Regions from separate parts of the Actinopolyspora sabaoui genome, predicted to be linked through region 2. Evidence: riboswitches for the same ligand, from Rfam matches in the RefSeq annotation. Region 2 holds a riboswitch; the other holds the start of a gene.
The links. A riboswitch is a leader RNA that binds a small molecule or an ion and turns the genes downstream of it on or off. The one in region 2 is predicted to bind glycine.
Positions count from the first base shown of each region.

Region 1: linked by a shared signal. The riboswitch ahead of gcvH (glycine cleavage system protein GcvH) and the one ahead of gcvP (aminomethyl-transferring glycine dehydrogenase) in region 2 are both predicted to bind glycine.

Region 1 covers NZ_JBMIHH010000005.1:86,201-95,914, forward strand. The annotation lists gene ACOQFL_RS10440 (TetR/AcrR family transcriptional regulator) at 1-99, shown strand, start outside; gene ACOQFL_RS10445 (alpha/beta hydrolase) at 227-1,195, opposite strand; gene ACOQFL_RS10450 (ABC transporter permease) at 1,401-2,261, opposite strand; gene ACOQFL_RS10455 (ABC transporter ATP-binding protein) at 2,258-3,619, opposite strand; gene ACOQFL_RS10460 (hypothetical protein) at 3,844-4,578, opposite strand; gene ald (alanine dehydrogenase) at 4,940-6,058, opposite strand; gene ACOQFL_RS10470 (PucR family transcriptional regulator) at 6,278-7,900, opposite strand; glycine riboswitch at 8,145-8,259, shown strand; gene gcvH (glycine cleavage system protein GcvH) at 8,499-8,870, shown strand; gene ACOQFL_RS10480 (L-serine ammonia-lyase) at 8,956-9,714, shown strand, end outside.
Region 2 covers NZ_JBMIHH010000010.1:158,240-167,953, reverse strand. The annotation lists gene ACOQFL_RS18820 (high affinity choline transporter 1) at 1-156, opposite strand, end outside; gene clsA (cardiolipin synthase ClsA) at 1,951-2,625, shown strand; gene garA (glycogen accumulation regulator GarA) at 2,845-3,309, shown strand; gene ACOQFL_RS18805 (bifunctional nuclease family protein) at 3,656-4,132, shown strand; gene ACOQFL_RS18800 (MerR family transcriptional regulator) at 4,432-4,998, shown strand; glycine riboswitch at 5,169-5,269, shown strand; gene gcvP (aminomethyl-transferring glycine dehydrogenase) at 5,451-8,345, shown strand; gene ACOQFL_RS18790 (HesB/YadR/YfhF-family protein) at 8,419-8,712, shown strand; gene ACOQFL_RS18785 (3-methyladenine DNA glycosylase) at 8,755-9,567, opposite strand; partial or broken gene ACOQFL_RS18780 (phosphatase domain-containing protein) at 9,654-9,714, shown strand, end outside.

The DNA of each region.
Region 1 (9,714 bases), on a different contig from region 2:
GCTCGTCCGGAGCGCACATCTCCCGCCAGGGTCGAGGGCTTGTTGCTTACCCATTTGCACGACCTGGGAAAACCAGCGTATCGGGGTAGTCTTCAGTAACCGACCGGCCTGCCCGGTGGGCAGAGATCAGCTGAAGGTCTGGCTCGTTCAGGTCTGTCCAGCGGTGTGCGCAGGCTGGTGTCCGATGCCGAGCGCCCCGGCGAAGGACAGCCGGCAGACTCCGCCCTCAGGACAACGACGTCGCCCAGTCGGTGACGGTGGGCGCGTACAGCTCGGGGTCCGTGGCGTGCATCGAGTGCGGCATCTCGGGTGACGAGTGGTAGGTAATCGGTTGTCCGGCGGCTTCGATCAGCCGGTAGGCCCGCTGCGCCTGCACGTCGGAGAGGGCGCCGAGCAGCTGTCCGGTCTCCGGGTCCACCCGGCGGAAGTGGTGGGTCAGCAGCACCGGTGTGCGCACCCGCGAGAGCATGGTGGCCTGGTCGCATCCCGCGGTCATGCTGCCGGACACGAAGGCCCCCGCCCACTCCGGGTCGTACTCCCGCAGGTGCTGCGGTGGACCGGTATCGGAGTCGCTCTTTGGCTCGTTCGGACGCGTTCCCGCCATGCCCTCCAGCAGCACGGGTGGCAGTTCGTTCGGCAGTGCTCGCCGCAATCCGTGCCAGTCACCGATCGACCACTGGTTGCCGAGCCACTTGTGCCACGCCGCGAACACCGGCCCCATCCCCTGCCGGATCGACTGGCCACAGGCCGGTTCCGTCTCCGAGGAGAACAGCGGTGGATCCTCGTAGACGGCCCCGCGGATCTGCCCGGGTCTCGCGTACGCGGACAACCACGCCGCGAGCAAGCCTCCCGAGGAGTGACCGGCCACGAGCGTGGGGCCTCCGATGACGAGGTCGATGAACCGCACGAGATCGTTGCCGAAGTTGTCGAGGGTGTAGCGCCCCGGTGTCCACGTGGAGCGGCCCTGCCCCCGCAGGTCCACCGCGAAGGTGCGGAAGTGCTCGGCGAGTAGCGGGAGTACGGGTTCGTATCCCCACCACGACTCGCTCTGCCCGGGGATCAGCAGCAGCGCGGGGGAGTCCGGTTCGCCCGCGACCGCGTAGTTCATCCGGACCTCACCGAGGTACACTGTCCACTCAGGATAATCGTGCGGTACGAAGGTGTCGGCGCGGTCCTCGGCTTCGGATACGTTCACGATCGCTGACTCCCGTCGAGGTGCGTGTCGTCGAGCGCGAGAGCTACGCTCCGGCCCCGATTTCCCGATTGTCGTGGACACGGGACGGCGCGGGTATCGCGAACACGGATGTATTTCTCGTCCACCCGAGGGAGCCGGACGACCTCGCGGGCCTCCACTCGGGGGACGGTCGGTCCCGCCGACCAGTTCGGCGGGACGGATCAGCTCAGTTGATCTCGCGGTTGCGGACGAGCAGCATCGCCCCGCCGCAGAACAGCGCGGCATAGCCCGCGAACACCAGCGCGCTGCCCCACCAGGCGAAGCCGTAGTCCCCGCCGAAGACGGCGTGCAGCTGTTCGAAGGCCTGCTTCGGAACTATCGACTCGCGTGGCCCCGCGAACTCCGAGATGAACATCGGCACCGCCAGGTTGCCCACGATCCCGTTCGAGGCCGCACCGGGCAGATAACCGCTCAGCCAGGCGAACTCGCTGCCCGCGAGCCATATGGAGGCGATCACGTCGACCATGAACTTGTAGAACACCAGCACCAGCACGGCAGCCACGGAGCTGTTGACCAGCGCGCCGAACCCGAATCCGAGCAGTGCCCACAGCACAGTGGCCAGCACCCCCGCGCCGCCGATGATCAGCCACTGCTCCAGGCCGCCCACACCGCCCGTGGCGTTGCCCAGCGAGCCGCCCAGATAGCCGCCCAGCAGCCCGAAGACGGCGTTGACGAGCCCGTAGACCACCGACAGCGCCAGGCACAGCACCAGCTTCGCGCCCAGCACCGAGCTGCGCGGGTTCGCGGTGAGGAAAGTGGTCGTGATGGTCTTGTTCCACGACTCCCGGGTCATGATCAACGCTCCCAGCAGGGCGGCGAAGATCGTGCTGTAGTTCGTGGCCAGCGACATCGCCAGCAGCCCGGTGGGCAGCGCCCGTCCGGTGATCTCCTGGAGCATCTCCACCTGGCCGATCGCCGTGCCGTACCAGGCGACCAGCAGACTCCACGGTGCCACCGGTATCAGCAGTGCCCACCACAGCGGCGTGGGCAGCATCTTGCGGAACTCGGCTCTGATCAGTCCCTTCACCGGTTCTCACCCCCCTGCGTGTCCTCGTCGGCGCGGGAGTGCTCGGCCTCGCGCCGTTCCGGCTCCGGCTCTTCGGCTCGGGAGCGGTAGCCACTCCCCAAGCCGGGTGGGCTCGATTCGGGTGGGGAACTCTCTGAGAACCGTTGCCCGGTGTTGCCCGGCGCCCACGGGCTCGGTGCCGCCGATTCCGGCGGAAACTGTTGGCCCGGAGGCTGTTGGCCCGGAGGCTGTTGGGACGGCGGTTGTGGGGGCTGCTGCCACTGTTGCGGTGGCTGCTGGAACGGCTGTTGCGGCTGGCCCTGCTGTGGCGGCGGCTGCTGCGCCGGATGTTGGGGGATCGGCTGTTGTTGGACCGGCTGGGGTTGCAGGGGTTGGGGTTGCAGGGGTTGCCACTGCTGGTGTTCGGTCGTGCCGGGAGCGGGCTGCTGCCCGGGGCCGAACGGCTGCTGGGAACCGGTGAACTGTCCCTCGGTGAGCTGGAAGAACAGCTGTTCCAGATCGCCGGAGGCCTCCTGCAACTCCTGGATCGCCACTCCCGCGCGTAACGCCAGGTCGGCGATGCCGCGGGTGTCCGTGCCCGTGACCGCGAGCCTGCCGTCCCGCAGGTACTCCGTGCTCACACCGTTCTCCCGCAGCATCGAGCTCAGCGTCATCGGATCCGACACGCGAACCAGCACCCGGGACTGCCTGCCCGCGCGCAGCTGTTCCAGGCTGCCGTTGTAGACCGACTGTCCACGGCTGACTATCACCACGTGATCCACGGTGTGCTCCATCTCGCGGAGCAGGTGGCTGGAGACCAGCACGGTGCGCCCGGTGGAGGCGTAGGCCTTCAGGAAGCCCCGCAGCCAGGCGATGCCCTCCGGATCCATCCCGTTGGCGGGCTCGTCGAGCACCAGGATCCGGGGATCTCCCAGCAGTGCGGTGGCGAGCGCCAGCCGTTGCCGCATGCCCAGCGAGAATCCCTTGGTCTTGCGACGCGCCGCGTTGCCGAGCCCCACCAGTTCCAACACCTGGTCGGCCTGCTCGTCCGGTAGCTCCAGGGCCGCTGTGTAGCAGCGCAGATGGCCACGTGCGGTGTGTCCGGGGTGAAAGGACTGCGAGTCCAGCACCGCTCCCACCACCCTCGCGGGGTTCCGGAGCCTGGTGAACGGAACGCCCTCGATGTAGGCGGCACCGGAGGTCGGTTTCATCAACCCCAGGAGCATGCGCAGTGTGGTGGTCTTGCCCGAGCCGTTGGGCCCCAGGAAACCGGTCACCGAACCGGGCTCGACCGCGAAATCGAGGTTCTGGACCGCCGTCAGTGGCCCGAAGCTTTTGTGCAGCTGTTGCACCAGGATGCGGCCGCTGCCGTCGTGCACTCGTTCCTCCAGTTCACGGGGACACCCCGATCCTCGCGGTCCGTGCGGCGCCGCGCGGTCACCACGGAACGAACCCGCGGCTGATCGTTGGACGCTGCACCCAATCCTGCCTCATGCGTGGCCGGACCGGTCCCGGTGTCCGCGAAGATCTTTCGTGTCGGCTCCCACTCCGGCCGGAACGGGTGGGAAATCCCGCTGTGGAACTGTGCTCGGTCCTCCGGAAGTCAGCCGGGATCCTCCCTGGGAGCTATCCCCGCGCGGTGTATCCGGTTCCGGTCGGTCTCCAGGTGACCGCCGACGGGAGGCACGGCGGGCAGTTCCTCGGTGATCTCGTTGGCTGGCGCCTCGTTGGCCTGCGCGTTGCGATCCGGCGCGCTCGTCGGATCCGGAAGCGTGAATTCGCCCGTGTCCCAGTCGCCGGGGCCGCGAGCACCCCCGGAGACGACGGCCGTGCTGACCACCGGGATTCTCGGAGTGCGCGAGGAGCGATGTTGCCCGAAGGGGTTGCGGGGAGCCTTCTCGCGGAGCCGGGCCAGCTTGGAGCGGTTGGCGCTGCCGACCGGGTCGGGATCTTCGCCGATGAGTTGGGCGTGCGCGGTGACCCAGACCTCACACGGCCAGCGGCGTGCACGCAGTCCGCCCGGACAGACGGGGCACCGCCCGTTCTCGTCGGGACCGTGCTCCGTCAGCAGGCCGCGCAGTCCTTCCGTCAACCGGTGCAGCTCCGAGCGGGCCAGCGGTAGCACCGCCTCCGCGGGGCCCTCGTCGGCCAGCTGCTCCAGCCGGTCGAGCTGTCGCTGTAAGGACTCGTGATCGTCTGCCGCGGTGATGCCCTCGAAGCCGTCCAGGGGATTCTCGGCAGCGGGCCGCGACTGCTCGACGGTGGTTTCGCCCAGATCGCCACCCAGCGTCGTCGTGGGGTTGTTCGGACGGGTCGGCCGACGAGTCCCGATCTCCATACGGATCCTCCCGAGCTTACTCGTTGCGTGGGAGCGGTGGAGTGGTACCGCACCTGACTGGACCATCGACGTTCACCCGTAAGAACTTCAGGTTTTGCTCGCTTCATCACACTTTCGTGTTAAAAGCGACTGAAGGCCGGTAGCGCAGTGAGAAGAAAATCAGCTGAATATCCGGCCGCAGGGCTTCGGTAACCCGGCATCGGTGTTCTACACTGGTAATTGGCGGCCAGCTCCCGGTGACCCCCAGGCTGGTTGAGCAGGCCGCCTCGAACGAAACGGGGCCTCCCTCACGCGAGAGAGGCCCCGTTTCTTCCGCTGTGGCGCTTCGTCCGCCCGGTCCCCCGATCAGGCGACTCGGCCGTCACGCTCCGAGTACACTCACCACGGTCTCGTGCGACAGGCCGTGCGCGGCGGCGACGGGTTCGTTGACCAGCGTGCCGTCGTGGGTGTTCAACCCCGAGGCCAGCGCCTCGTCCTCGCGGCAGGCCTGCCGCCAGCCCCGCTCCGCGATCCGCAGCGCGTAGGGCAGCGTCACGTTGGTCAGTGCGTGGGTCGAGGTGTTCGGCACCGCCCCCGGCATGTTGGCCACGCAGTAGAACACCGAGTCGTGCACCCGGTAGGTCGGGTCGTCGTGCGTGGTGGGGTGCGAGTCCGCGAAGCACCCGCCCTGGTCGATGGCGATGTCCACCAGCACGCTGCCCGGTTTGAGCTGCGCCACGAGTTCGTTGGATACCAGCTTCGGCGCCTTCGCCCCGGGGATCAGCACCGCACCGATGATCAGGTCGGCCGCGCGAACCGCCTGCTCGACGCTGTAGCGGTTCGAGGTGACCGTGCGGATACGTCCGTCGAAGTCCCGGTCGATCTCACGCAGTTTGTCCACATTGGTGTCCAACAGTTCCACATCCGCGCCCATGCCGAGCGCGACCCGCGCGGCGTTCAGCCCCGCGACGCCGCCGCCGATCACCACGACCCGGGCCGGGTGAACACCGGGAACCCCGCCGGGCAGCATGCCTCGCCCGCCGCTCGGACGCATCAGCGAGTAGGCCCCCACCTGCGGAGCCAGTCGACCGGCCACCTCGCTCATCGGCGCCAGCAGCGGCAGCGCACCGTCGGCGGTCTGCACCGTCTCGTAAGCGATGCCGGTGACCCCGGAGTCCAGCAGCGCGTTGGTGAGTCCACCCGAAGCCGCCAGGTGCAGGTAGGTGAACAGCACCTGGTCCCGCCGCAGTCGCGGGTACTCCTCCTCGATCGGTTCCTTGACCTTGAGCACCAGTTCACCCTCGGACCACACCTCGTCGGCGCCGGGAAGAACCTTCGCCCCCGCCGCGAGGAACTCCTCGTCGGGGATGGACGAGCCCTCGCCCGCGTTCGCCTCCACGAACACCTCGTGGCCTCTGCCGACGAACTCGTGCACCCCCGCTGGTGTGAGCGCGACGCGGTACTCGTTGTTCTTGATCTCACGGGGTACGGCGATCTTCACTGCGGTTTCCTTCCGAGGGTGGTGTTCGATTCCGTTCGGGTGATCACCGAACCGGCGGGTGTGCCGGGGGCGTTCTCCGCACCGCGCCGTCCGTCCGCCCCGGTGTGCGGGAGGGAGGGAGCAACGCTGTCGCGCACCACGATGCTCCGTCACCGGTCCGGCCGCATCATTCCCGCACAATGAGATCGCACCGGTGCTCTTGTGCTGTCGGCACAACAGTCAGCCGTGTGGGTTCCACCGCTCGGCCAGCAACTGCACCAGCAGTGCCGAGCGCACGTCCGCGTCGTCGAGGTCCACCTCCAACAGCGCCCCCACCCGCTTCATCCGGTACCGGAAGGTGTTCGGGTGCACCCGCAGTTCCCGGCTCGCCGCGCGCGGGTCACCGGGGTGACGCAGCCAGGCGTGCAGCGTGCGCAGGTACTCGGTCCCCTGACCGTGGTCGTGGTCGCGCAGCCGCTGCAGCGGGCCGAGCGACCCCACCCCGGCGTCGCCCGCGACACCGGCGGTCCTCGCCAGCACCAGGGAGTGCCAGAGCTGTTCGTGGACCGCGATCTCGCGTTCCACCATGCCCGTGCGCAGCAGCGCCAACACCTCGTCCGCGCTGCCGCGGGATTCCGGCAGCTCCGCCACCGGGGTGGCGGTTCCCACCGCCACCAGCGGCCGCGGATCGGCCGCGTCCATCTCGTGGATGTGCGCCAGCAACGCCTCCCGCAGCGCGGGCCAGCCACCCGTGCCGGAGCGGTCGGGCACCACCGCGTACAGCACCCCACCCGACTCGGCGACCATCGGCCCACGCCCGATCCCCCGGGTGATCCACTCCCACATCGCGAGCCGGTGCCCCTCGTCGGTGCCGTCGCTGGCACGCACGTCGATCGCCACCACCCGATGTGGTTCGGCACGTATCCCCAACTCGTTGGCAGCCGCCCGCCACCCCTCGGCACCTTCCAGCAGTGACCGCACCAGCCCGGCCGAACGCTGCCGCTCCGAGTCGGTCATCACCCGCCAGCGGAGCAGTTGCAGCGCCACCAGCGCGGCGGTGTCGGCGAACGCCGAGGCGCGCTGCTCGGACACTTCGCCGGTGACCACGGCCCACATCGACCCGAGCAGTTCACCGCCCATCCGGATCGGCACCACCAGCCGGGGCAGGGTGCCGTCCGGCTGCTCCGGGACGTAGACGGCGGAACCACCGCGGCTCAGCTGCCGGAACGTGCCCCGGGCCCGGAACTTGGCCAGCACATCGTCGGGCTGCCTACGGCCCATGATCGTGGAAACCCGGGCGGGATCGGTCACGTCCTGCCGCGCGGAGTAGGCCAGCACCTGCGAATGCGCGTCCTCGATGGTCACCGGGGCGTCGACCACCTCGGCCACCGCGTCCGCCAGCCGGAACAGATCGCCCAGCCCCGCCGAGCTGCCCAGTCCTGCCGAGCTACCCAGCCCCGCCGAGCCGCCCTGCTGCGGAGTGCCCACGGCCGCGCCCTGGTCCGTTCCGGCCAGCGCACTCCGCAGCAACCACACCAGCTGTGCCCACGCCGCGCCCCGCCGGACCTCGATCAGCGCGAGCCCCGCTCTCTCGGCTTCCGAGATAACCGAGTCCTCGGTGCACACCGGCGGTTTCAGCAGCACGGCCGCCGCCTCCCGCGCACCGCACTCGCGCACCAGCTCCACGGCCTCCGCCCGGTCGGTGATCCCCACGCCGAGCACCACGTCGGCCGTTCCGATCCCACCGGGATCCTCGGGCTCGGCGATGACCACGTCCCCGACACCGCCGGTGTTCTCCGGCACCACCACCGGACGCAGCAGGGTGGGGCCGACTCGCTCGACCAGGCCCCGTACGTCGACCATCGCCCCTCCCGGGGTCGGGATCAGAAGGGAATTTCTCCGGTTCGATTCCCCGAGCGCTCCGGTGCCGGGTTCCGGCCACCCGTGCGAGGCCCGTGACCGCTTCCGGTAGTGATCGTGAGCACACCGCGCGAGCTTCGGCGCCCGATTCGCCGGTAGTGGTCGCGGCTTCGCGATATCCGGGGTTGGATACGCCCACCCCTCGGGTTATCGTTGCCGAACACAGCGACAATCGCATATCGGCCCACGACACCGGGCGGGAGAGTCCCGTGGGTGAGCACCGTGTACACGGTGTCACCGAACGGGCGCCGAAGGAGCAAAACTCCCCGTAAACTCTCAGGCATCCGTACCGTCCGATCGAGGCAACTCTGGAAAGCGCCGCCGAGACGAAGGCGCGCGCACCCACGGTGCAAACCGCGACGTCGCGGTGAAGCTCTCAGGTTCCGCAACAGAGGGGGAGGCCACCAAGTACGCGGACTCCGGTGTTCGCGGCATGCCGCCCGGCCGGGTGGAGTCGCGGCACGCGAGAATGCTCGTACCCGACGGCCCACGACGGGACATCGGGTACCGGTGTCCAAACGACAGCAATGGAGCCTCCCCCATGAGTCTGCCCACGGACCTCAAGTACACCCAGGAGCACGAGTGGCTGGCCGAGCGCGGCGACGTCGTGCGTGTCGGGGTCACCCCCTACGCGGCCAACGCGCTCGGCGACATCGTCTACGTCGACCTGCCCGAGGTGGGTAAGCAGATCACCGCGGGTGAGGCCTGCGGTGAGCTGGAGTCCACCAAGTCGGTCAGCGATCTCTACGCCCCCGCCACCGGCGAGGTCGTCTCGGTCAACGAGACCGTTGTCGACGACCCGGCCAAGATCAACGACGACCCGTTCGGCGATGGCTGGCTGCTGGAACTGCGCGTCAGCGAGTACGGTCCGCTGCTGGACGCCGGGCAGTACGCCGAACTCACGGGTGAGTGACCTCCGCCGCCGCTGATTGAGGCCCCGCCACGACGAGGTGGCGGGGCAGGCGAACCACACCTTACGTACGAAGAAGAGACGATCAATGGCGATCAGTGTCTTCGATCTTTTCTCGGTGGGGATCGGTCCCTCCAGTTCGCACACCGTGGGACCCATGCGCGCCGCCGCGCGGTTCGTGGCGCGGCTGGGTGAACAGGGCCTGCTGCCACGCGTCGCAAGGGTGCGGGCCGAACTGTTCGGCTCGCTCGGCGCGACCGGACACGGGCACGGCAGCCCCAAAGCGGTGCTGCTCGGTCTGGAGGGCCACCTACCGGAATCGGTCGATCCGATCGCGGTTTCCGGCAGGGTCGACGAGATCCGATCGACCGGCCGGTTGCTGCTGAACGGCACCAACGGAATCCGATTCGACTACGACGACGACCTCGTGCTGTATCGGCGCGAGACACTCCCGGTGCACCCCAACGGAATGCGGTTCACCGCGGTCGGCGAGTCGGGGGAGCAACTGTGCGGGGCGGTGTACTACTCCGTCGGCGGCGGTTTCGTCGTGGACGAGGAAGCCGCGGGCACCGACCGGATCAAACAGGACACCACCGAACTGCCCCACCGGTTCCGCACCGGGGCCGAGCTGTTGGAGCACTGTGCCGTGACCGGTTACTCGGTCAGCGAGCTCATGCTCGCCAACGAACTGGTCTGGCGTGACGAACAGCGGGTGCACGACGAGCTGCTGTCGATCTGGCACGCCATGCGCGAGTGCGTGCACAACGGTTGCAACAGCGAGGGCTCCCTGCCGGGTGGCCTGCGGGTCGAGCGACGCGCCGCCGAACTGCGCGCCAAACTCGGCGAC
Region 2 (9,714 bases):
CCCGCGTCGGGCGGCCACGAAAGCACCCAGCCAGTAGAACAGCGCGTAGAAAGCCAGCATCGCGATCAGTCCGGGCCACGAAACATTCGGTTCCGCGAGCGCCACATATGTCAGGGCGAATGCCAGAACGATCACGAAAATGCCGATCTTCGCCATCCCTTTTTTGCCCTTGCGGGCAACGGGTGGTCGGGTGCTGTCGTCACCGTTCGTGCGTGTTTCGGCAGGCACGTTCTTCCCTTCCGTGTCGCTGTCAGAACGGTTCGAGACCATAGCCAGAAACAGCGTGGATGTACAGATGTACTAGTTACGTCGAAGTAACGAATCGCTGGCGGTGCGGGTGGCCGTTCTCCGGAGGGTTGCCCCCGTTGCGGAGTGGTTATTGGCAGAGATTATGCAGGTCATAGTGCTATTCAATGGTTTCGTGGCTCCGCTGGTGATGTCGCGCGCGGCCCGCGGGAAGTCTCGCTGCGTCGTGTTTTCGAGTGTTGTTCGACTCACCGTTCGATGAGATCCGCGACACAGATATCCGTCGATCCCACGTCTGCTTTCGGCCGACGTACGGGGGTTTCGTCCGTCTTCCGATTTCCACGTATGGTGTTATACCGATTACCGAGTGTTTTTTGATTTTTCGTATCGTGGAGGTGTTCGCTCGATCCGGAGCGGGGATCGTTCGTCGGGCTCCTCCGGTGCGGTTCGAATTCTTCCGGCGCCATTTCGAGGGGCGTTTCCAGGGGAATCGGGCCACTGCGGGAGGCCGGGCGGTAACTACGGCCCCGGTGAGCTCTCGGGACCGTTCGCCGTTCCCTCGGCTGCGCCGAGCGGTGGGCCGGAGAGGTCGGCCGCCCCGCGCGAGGGATCGCCCGCGTCGCGGCACGGTCGGCTCGGCGCTCCGCGAGGACCGTCCGGCGCAACCACGAGTGTGTGTCGCGACACATCCCCGAATCGGGAGCACAATCGGACGCGAGAGCCCAAAGGCTAACGTTGGAGACGGTCAGGACGACGGTTCTGGCGGAGGTACTACGAGAGATGCGCAGCGATACGTCATCGAAATCGGAGTCCGTTCCCGACGACGCGGCTGGATGTGGGGGTGGCGGGCTCCCCACCACCCCCTGCAGCGTGGTTTGGAGCGGTGGTCACCCCTTCGTACTCGAGGGAAACGGCGGGCGGTCGCGCTGGGTCGGTGTCGACGACCGGGGACGACCGCGGTTTCTCAGCGACGCCGAACTCAACCGCAGAGGCTGGTCGCTTCCGATGCACTGACCGGGCCGTTCATCAGCGTGACTCTCTGTCCTCGGGCTGATGCCGGTCGATCAGGAGTGTTCGTGATCGGGCACGCCACGTCGAGCGTGGCCGCCCCGGCACGTGTTGCCGGACCATGTGTTGCCGGACGTTCAGTGATGTTCCCTCGCGCGAGGCGGCGAAGTAAGACGGCGACCACGGACGCCCGTCCCGACTTCCCGGTACGGGCGGGCACGTGGAACCGCTGCCTCGACCGCCGTGCCGACATCCCCCTCACTCTGCTGACCAGCAGCGAAACGGCGGGCCGCGCGGCTACCGGTCCGCATGACCACGGGCCCGTGGCGAGCCGTGTTCGCCCCGCGGCACGCGCACCGTTCGTACGAAACGTTCCCGGTCGCCTACCTCCTCGCGGTAGCGGCCGGTCACCGGCCCGAAGTGCACCGACGAGCGCGCACGGGCCACGGAGTGCTCGAACCTCGTGCTCCGGCGGGCCTGCCACGGGCGCGACGCCGTGCGCCGCGAGCCGCACGGAATCCCCGTGGAGCGAGGGAGCACGGCCGAACTGGTGCCGTCATCGGGTGAGGGGGACATATGGCACCCTGAACCAACAGGCACGATGACACGTCCGGCGTTGCCGCGAGCGGACGTGTCACGGATCGCGGGCCGCCTCGTGCTGGCGAGTGGAGCGGCCCGTTCGCAGGGGAGGGTCTCGTGGTGCAAGACGCCGATGGCGCCACTACGGGATCGGCGCGGAACTCCGACGGTCAGTCTTCGGAACAGGGCATCGACCGCATCAGAGAAGTCGCCGCAGGTGTCTGGAGTGATCCGTGGTGGACGGTTCCCAACGCGCTGAGCTTGCTGCGGCTCGCCGGGGTTCCGGTGTTCTTGTGGTTGCTTCTCGGGCCGCAGTGGGAACTGCTCGCGTTGTTGGTGCTGGTCTTCAGCGGTCTCACCGACTGGTTGGACGGGAAACTCGCTCGCTGGCTGGATCAGTACAGCCGGTTGGGGCAGCTGCTTGATCCGGCTGCCGATCGGCTCTACATCGTGGCCACGCTGGTCGCCTTCGTGATCCGCGGCGTCGTGCCCTGGTGGGCCGCTTTCGCGCTCATCGCGCGCGACCTGCTGCTGACCCTGTGCCTGCCCGTGTTGCGGTACCACGGCTTCGAACCGCCGGACGTGCACTATCTGGGCAAGGCGGCGACGTTCTGCCTGATGTACGCGTTTCCGCTGTTGTTGCTGGTGCAGGGGGATTTCGCGTTCGACTGGATCGCCCGTCCGTTCGCCTACGCTTTCACCGGGTGGGGAGCGGCACTTTATCTGTGGGCCGGACTGCTCTACCTCGGTCAGGTGTTCGGAGCCGTCCGGCTCGCCCGCACGCGTGGGTGAACGGCATCGCTCCGGCGGGGCTGTGTCTTTCGGCCCGGGGTTGTTCGGCCCGGGCGATCAACCGTTGAACGAATATGATCATCACTGCGATGATCCGGGCAAGCCCCGGTTGGCAACCAGCTCCGTCGGTTCGAATATCGGGACTCGCCGTCCGACGTCGTGTACGGCGCGGTACGTTGGGTGGTACTGGCACGATCCATCCGCAGGAGGAGAGCTCAGGTGAGCACCAACGACGGGCCCGGCGACGTATCGCCGGAGCAGTCATCGGAGACCACCTCGGTCTTCAAGCCCTTCCTCTCCGAGCAGGAGAACGCAGAGAGTGCGCCTGCAGAGTCCACCGCGTCCGGTGTGGACGCGCTGCCCGCCGGATCCGCTCTCCTGGTGGTCAAGCGCGGCCCCAACGCGGGGTCGCGATTCCTGCTCGACCGGGAGACGACCAGCTCGGGTCGGCACCCCGACAGCGACATTTTCCTGGACGACGTGACGGTTTCCCGCAGGCATGCCGAGTTCCGCCGGGAAGGCGCGGAGTACGTCGTCGTCGACGTGGGAAGCCTCAACGGAACCTATGTCAATCGTGAACCCGTGGACACCTCGGTGTTGGCCAACGGTGACGAGGTCCAGATCGGCAAGTTCCGTCTGGTGTTTCTGACCGGTCCGGCGGAGGGCACGCAGGGCAGCCGGTGACGATCGGGCGGTGCTGCGCTCGGTGGCAGCCGGGGTGCCCCCGTTCGGCGCGAACGAGGTATTTCGAGCCGGCCGCCGAGTCCGCGAGCCAAGCTCGCTCGTGGACCTTTCGGAGCAGCCGCACCGGTTCCGTCCGGCGAGATCGCGCCGCTGTGGGACATGCCCGATCACCCGGGTGGGCGGGGTACGGTGTATACGTCCCATCGGGTGATCCACGGGACGAGGGAAGCGGTCGGCGCCTGTGTGGGCGGCGTCTTCGCCGTATCGCGGGTAGCGTCGAAGGCGTCGGTGCGCGATCCTCGAAGGAGATGTCACGCTTCGGCGCGCTGGAGGAGGCGATTTGACGATGAGCAGCGAGATGCGCGTCGTCGGCGTGCGAGTGGAACTGCCGGCCAACCAGCCGATCCTGCTGTTGCGCGAGACCGACGGCGAACGGTATCTGCCGATCTGGATAGGTTCGGTCGAGGCTACCGCCATCGCCCTGGAGCAACAGGGGGTGCGGCCTGCGCGGCCGCTCACCCACGATCTGCTCAAGGACGTGGTCGGTGCGCTCGGGCGAGAGCTGGAACAAGTGCGGGTGACCGACCTCCAGGAAGGGACCTTCTACGCGGAGCTCGTTTTCGACGGCGATGTGCGGGTCTCGGCAAGGCCGAGTGATTCGGTGGCGCTGGCACTGCGCACCGGTGTTCCGATCCACGCCGAGCAGTCCGTGCTCGACGAGGCGGGACTGCTGATTCCCGACGAGCAGGAGGACGAGGTCGAGAAGTTCAAGGAATTCCTGGACTCGGTCTCGCCGGAGGACTTCCGCGGCGCCGACACCTGAGGCGCTTCGGTCGCGGTGGTGCTTGTTCGCGCGACGGGTCGCGGGGAACGTCTCGAACATCTGAAGGGGATCGGGGCGTCTCCCCGCTGGTGCGGAGCACCGAAGTGGTGCGAGACTTCCACAGGGCGTTCCGCGCGTCGTGTTGACCGCCGTTTTCCGCGAGCATACTGTTGAGTGACACGGTGGACGTGCGCGCGGTGGTCGAGCGAATGGGGGCGTGACGAGATCGGATTCGGACGTGTCGACGACTGCGGTTCCGGATCCGATGGCCGCCGTGGGTCGGCCGAGGGGAGGCGTGCGTGGTCGAAAACGCATCACGGCTGGATACGAACGTAGAACAAGCCGAGTTGTTCCCGGACGCGGCGCTTCCGGACGAGCTGGTCGGTTACCGAGGACGCGCGGCCTGTCAGATCGCCGGTATCACCTACCGGCAGTTGGACTACTGGGCCCGTACCGAGCTGGTCGAGCCCTCGATCAGGCTCGCCGAGGGGTCGGGTTCGCAGCGGCTCTACTCGTTCAAGGACATGTTGGTTCTCAAGGTGGTGAAACGGCTGCTGGATGCGGGCGTATCACTGCACAACATTCGCATCGCCGTGGATCATCTGCGTGGTCGCGGGGTGCGTGATCTCGCCGGGGTCACGCTGTTCAGTGATGGGACAACCGTCTACGAGTGCACCTCGGCGGAAGACGTGGTTGATCTGTTACGTGGTGGTCAGGGTGTTTTCGGAATCGCTGTCAGTGGGGCGATGCGCGAGATAACCGGCACGATCCACGATTTCCCCGCCGAACGCGCCGACGGGGGTGGCCTCCGCACACCGGACGAGGACGAACTCTCCCGGAAGCGTCGGGACCGCCAAACCGGGTGATCGCGGGGGTTTCCCACGGGATTTCCCCACCAGATTTCACCGCCCGGATCCGCTCGAGCGGAGCCACGGTGAGCGGGGTGGGGCCGGGCTTTCGTGGCGCTTTCGAGGAGTGTGCACCTTGCCACACACTCCCTGGACGGGGCGATATGAGGTACGCTCACACCCGTCGCCGACCCCGTACGGGAGAGACCGTGCCGAGCAACTCGGTACGGCGCCGAAGGAGCAACCCCTCCCCGACAACCTCTCAGGCTATTGGGACCGTACGGGCGAGATACCTCTGGAAAGAGGGAGTCGCCACAGCGTCGTGGTGAACCCCGCCGACGGTGCAAGCCCGCCACACCGGGCGAAGCTCTCAGGCGCCCGTTTCGCGGGCATTGACAGAGGGGGAGGTCAGCAACTCACCCGAGTGCTGTCTGCCCTGTCCGAGATGCCCGACGATTGAGGTTTTGGCGATGACCGACGAACGTATCCCGTTGGCCGCTCTCGAGCACGGAACCCCGTTCGCCGACCGCCACGTTGGCCCCATGCCGGCTGAGCTGGCTCGGATGCTCGATGTGATCGGTGTCGGTTCCCTCGAAGAGCTCGGCGAACAAGCCGTCCCGGCGGGACTCCGGGAACGCGACATGCGGATGGCGTTGCCGGAACCGGCTACCGAGGCCGAGTCCCTGGACGAGCTGCGCGAGCTCGCGGACCGCAACAACCCCCACGTGGAGATGATCGGCCTCGGCTATCACCCCACCATCACCCCTCCGGTGATCCGCCGCAACGTGCTGGAGAACCCGGCCTGGTACACGGCCTACACGCCGTACCAGCCCGAGATCTCCCAGGGGCGGCTGGAAGCCCTGCTCAACTTCCAGACGATGGTCGCCGATCTCACCGGCGTCCCGGTTTCCAACGCCTCGATGCTCGACGAGTCCACAGCCGCCGCCGAGGGCATGACCCTGGTGCGCCGCGCGGGGCGTTCGAAGTCCCCCCGGTTCGTCGTCGACACCGATGCGCTGCCCCAGACCATCTCGGTGATCGAGACGCGTGCCGAGCCGCTCGGCATCGAGATCGTGCACGCCGACCTCTCGCAGGGTGCGGCCGGGCTTCCCGAAGGGGAGTTCTTCGGTGCGCTGTTGGCCTACCCCGGCGCTTCCGGTGCCGTGCGCGACCACGAGGAAGTCATCGCCGAGGTGCACCGGCGCGGCGGTATGGCCGTGGTCTCGGCCGACCTGCTGGCGTTGACGATGCTGCGTGCCCCCGGTGAGATCGGCGCCGACGTCGTGGTCGGGACCAGTCAGCGGTTCGGTGTCCCGATGGGCTTCGGCGGTCCCCACGCGGGCTACATGGCCGTGCGCAAGGGCGTGGAGCGCCAGCTTCCCGGCCGTCTGGTCGGGGTCAGCGTGGACGCGGACGGAAATCAGGCCTACCGGCTGGCGCTGCAGACCCGGGAGCAGCACATCCGCAGGGAGAAGGCCACCAGCAACATCTGCACCGCCCAGGTGCTGCTGGCCGTTGTCGCCTCGATGTACGCCGTCTACCACGGTCCAGAGGGGCTGCGTGCCATCGCGACCCGTACGCACCGCATGGCCACCGTGCTGGCCGAGCAGCTGCGTCGCGGCGGGGTGGAGGTCTGCCACGACGACTTCTTCGACACCGTGCTCACCCGCGTGCCCGGCCGGGCCGACGAGATCGTCGCCGCCGCACGCCGCAACGGCGTGAACCTGCGCAGGGTCGACGCCGACCACGTGGGCATCACCTGTGACGAGACCACCACCAGGCAGCGATTGGCCTCGGTCTGGCAGGCGTTCGGCCTGACCGACGGCGGCCTCACCCCGGTGGACGAGCTCGACAACCTGGCCTCGGACGCGCTGCCCACGGCGCTGCGCCGCACCACCGAGTACATGACCCACCCGGTGTTCCACCGGCACCGCTCGGAGACGGCGCTGCTGCGGTACCTGCGCAGGCTCTCGGACTCCGACGTCGCCCTGGACCGGAGCATGATCCCGCTCGGCTCCTGCACCATGAAGCTCAACGCCGCGGCCGAGATGGAGCCGATCACCTGGCCGGCCTTCGGGGAGCTGCACCCGTTCGCTCCCGCCGAGGACGCGGCGGGCATGCTGCGCGTGGTCGAGGACCTGCAGAACTGGCTGGCCGAGATCACCGGCTATGACTCGGTGAGCCTGCAGCCCAACGCCGGGAGCCAGGGCGAGTTCGCGGGTCTGCTGGCCATTCGCGCCTACCACCGCCAACGTGGCCAGCAGCAGCGCGAGGTGTGCCTGATCCCGGCCAGCGCCCACGGCACCAACGCCGCCAGCGCTGTCATGGCCGGGCTTCGGGTGGTCGTCGTGCGCTGCGACGACGCGGGCAACATCGAGATGGATCACCTGCGTGAGCTGGTGGACAAGCACCAGGACGAGCTCGCCGCCATCATGATCACCTACCCGTCCACGCACGGGGTCTACGAGAACACGGTGCAGGACGTCTGCGGGCTGGTGCACGACGCGGGCGGTCAGGTCTACGTGGACGGCGCCAACCTCAACGCGCTGATCGGGCTGGCGCGGATGGGCAGGTTCGGTGCCGACGTGTCCCACCTGAACCTGCACAAGACCTTCTGCATCCCGCACGGTGGCGGCGGTCCCGGTGTTGGCCCCATCGGGGTGCGCGAGCACCTCTCGCCGTTCCTGCCGAACCACCCACTGCAGCCGCAGGCGGGGCCGGAGTCCGGTGTCGGGCCGATCAGCTCCGCGCCGTGGGGCAGCGCCTCGATCCTGCCGATCTCCTGGGCCTACGTCCGCATGATGGGTACCGACGGGTTGCGCCGCGCCACGCTGACGGCCGTGGCCTCGGCCAACTACGTGGCCAAGCGGCTGCACGACCACTTCCCGGTGCTCTACACCGGAGGCGGCGGGCTGGTCGCCCACGAGTGCATCCTCGACCTGCGTGACGTCACGGGGCGGGCCGGGCTGTCCGTCGACGACGTGGCCAAGCGGCTCGCCGACTACGGGCTGCACGCGCCGACGATGTCGTTCCCCGTGGCAGGCACGCTCATGGTGGAGCCCACCGAGAGTGAGAACCTCGCCGAGCTGGACCGCTTCTGCGACGCGATGATCGCGATCCGCGCCGAGATCGACAAGGTCGCGGCCGGTACTTGGTCCGCCGAGGACAACCCGCTGGTCAACGCTCCGCACACCGCCGCCTCGCTGGCGGGGGAGTGGGAGCACTCCTACAGCCGGTGGGACGCGGTCTATCCGATGGGCGCTCCGGAGAACAAGATCTGGCCCCCGGTGCGGCGGATCGACCAGGCTCGCGGGGACCGCAACCTGGTGTGCTCCTGCCCGCCCCTGTCGGCTTACGAGGGGTAATCGAGCGTTCAGCGGAGTCGTCTACTACCGTGGGCTCTTTACGTGACCGACTCCGAGAGGGGTATTAGAGCAGATGCTCACCATCAGCGAGAACGCGGCCGAGGTCATCAAACTGATCTTGGTCGGTGGCGAGTCCCCCGAGGGGGCCGGTCTGCGTATCAGCTCGTCCGAGGGATCCGAGGGAGAGGCCTCGGCGGAGAGCCTGGAGGCGGCCGTGGCCGACGCCCCGGAGGACAGTGACCAGGTCGTCGAGCAGTCCGGTGTGCGGGTCTTCCTGGACGAGCAGGCCGCCACGGTGCTCGGGGACAAGACGCTGGACGCCGAGCGGGACGACAACGGGGAGCTCGGCCTGACGGTCAGCGAGTGACTCGAGCGCAGCAGTGTCGACGTGGGGTGGCCGCCGTCGCGGTCACCCCACGCGCGTTTCCAGCGGTGGACTGCACACCTCGATGAGCCGTTGCCGCAGCGAGCTCGCTCGTTCGGCGAACGCCCGCTGGTGGCGGACGTACTCCGCACGGCCCGCGGCGGTTTCGATCTCGACGGGGGAGTAGCCCAACTCGCCGAGATCGTAGGGGCTGGCACGCATGTCCAGCTCACGGATCTCGGCGGCGAGCTCGAAGGCGTCGGCCGTCAGCTCGGCCGGCACGAGCGGGCCGAGCTTGTAGCACCACTTGAAGACGTCCATGTTGTTGTGCAGACAGCCCGGCTGTTCGAGGTTCACCCGGTCCTGCTGGGTGGGCTGCAGCGTGTTGCGCGACCGGGCGGCCGTGCTGAAGAACCGGAACGCGTCGTAGTGGCTGCACTGGACGCGCATCGACTCGACGACCTCGTTGGTGCCCTGTTCTCCCAGCCGCAGCGGCCACTCCGCGTGCCGCAGCTCGTCCTGGGTGAGCCGGTAGACCATGGCCCACTCGTGCAGCCCGAAGCAGCCCAGCTGTGCCGGTCGTGACTCCGTGGCGCTCAGCAGGCGGTGCACGAAGTCGGCGGTGTCGAGCAGCCGCGGGGTCAGCGCCTCGGGCGCGACCATCACGCCGTCCGGCGTCTCGGTGTAGCCGCTTCGGTCGAGGAACTTCGCGCCGCCCTCCAGCGCCACGCCGTAACCCGGTTGCCAGCGCTCCAGCCTCGACGGGCGCTGGGTGTAGTAGGTGAAGAGGAAGTCCAGCACCGGGTGCTTCTCGCCGCGCCGCTGCCGCTCGCGGTGCGGCACGGTATATACTTTCATGCGCTCCTGAAATACGCGTTCGCGTTCCTGCCACTCCTCTTGGGTGAGGACAACCACCGCCCTGCTCCCTCCTTGAGGTCAGCACGATGTCGGCGCGTGCTGACCAGCCTTTGCTTGCGACCCGCGTGGCTCGCCTCATGCGTTCCG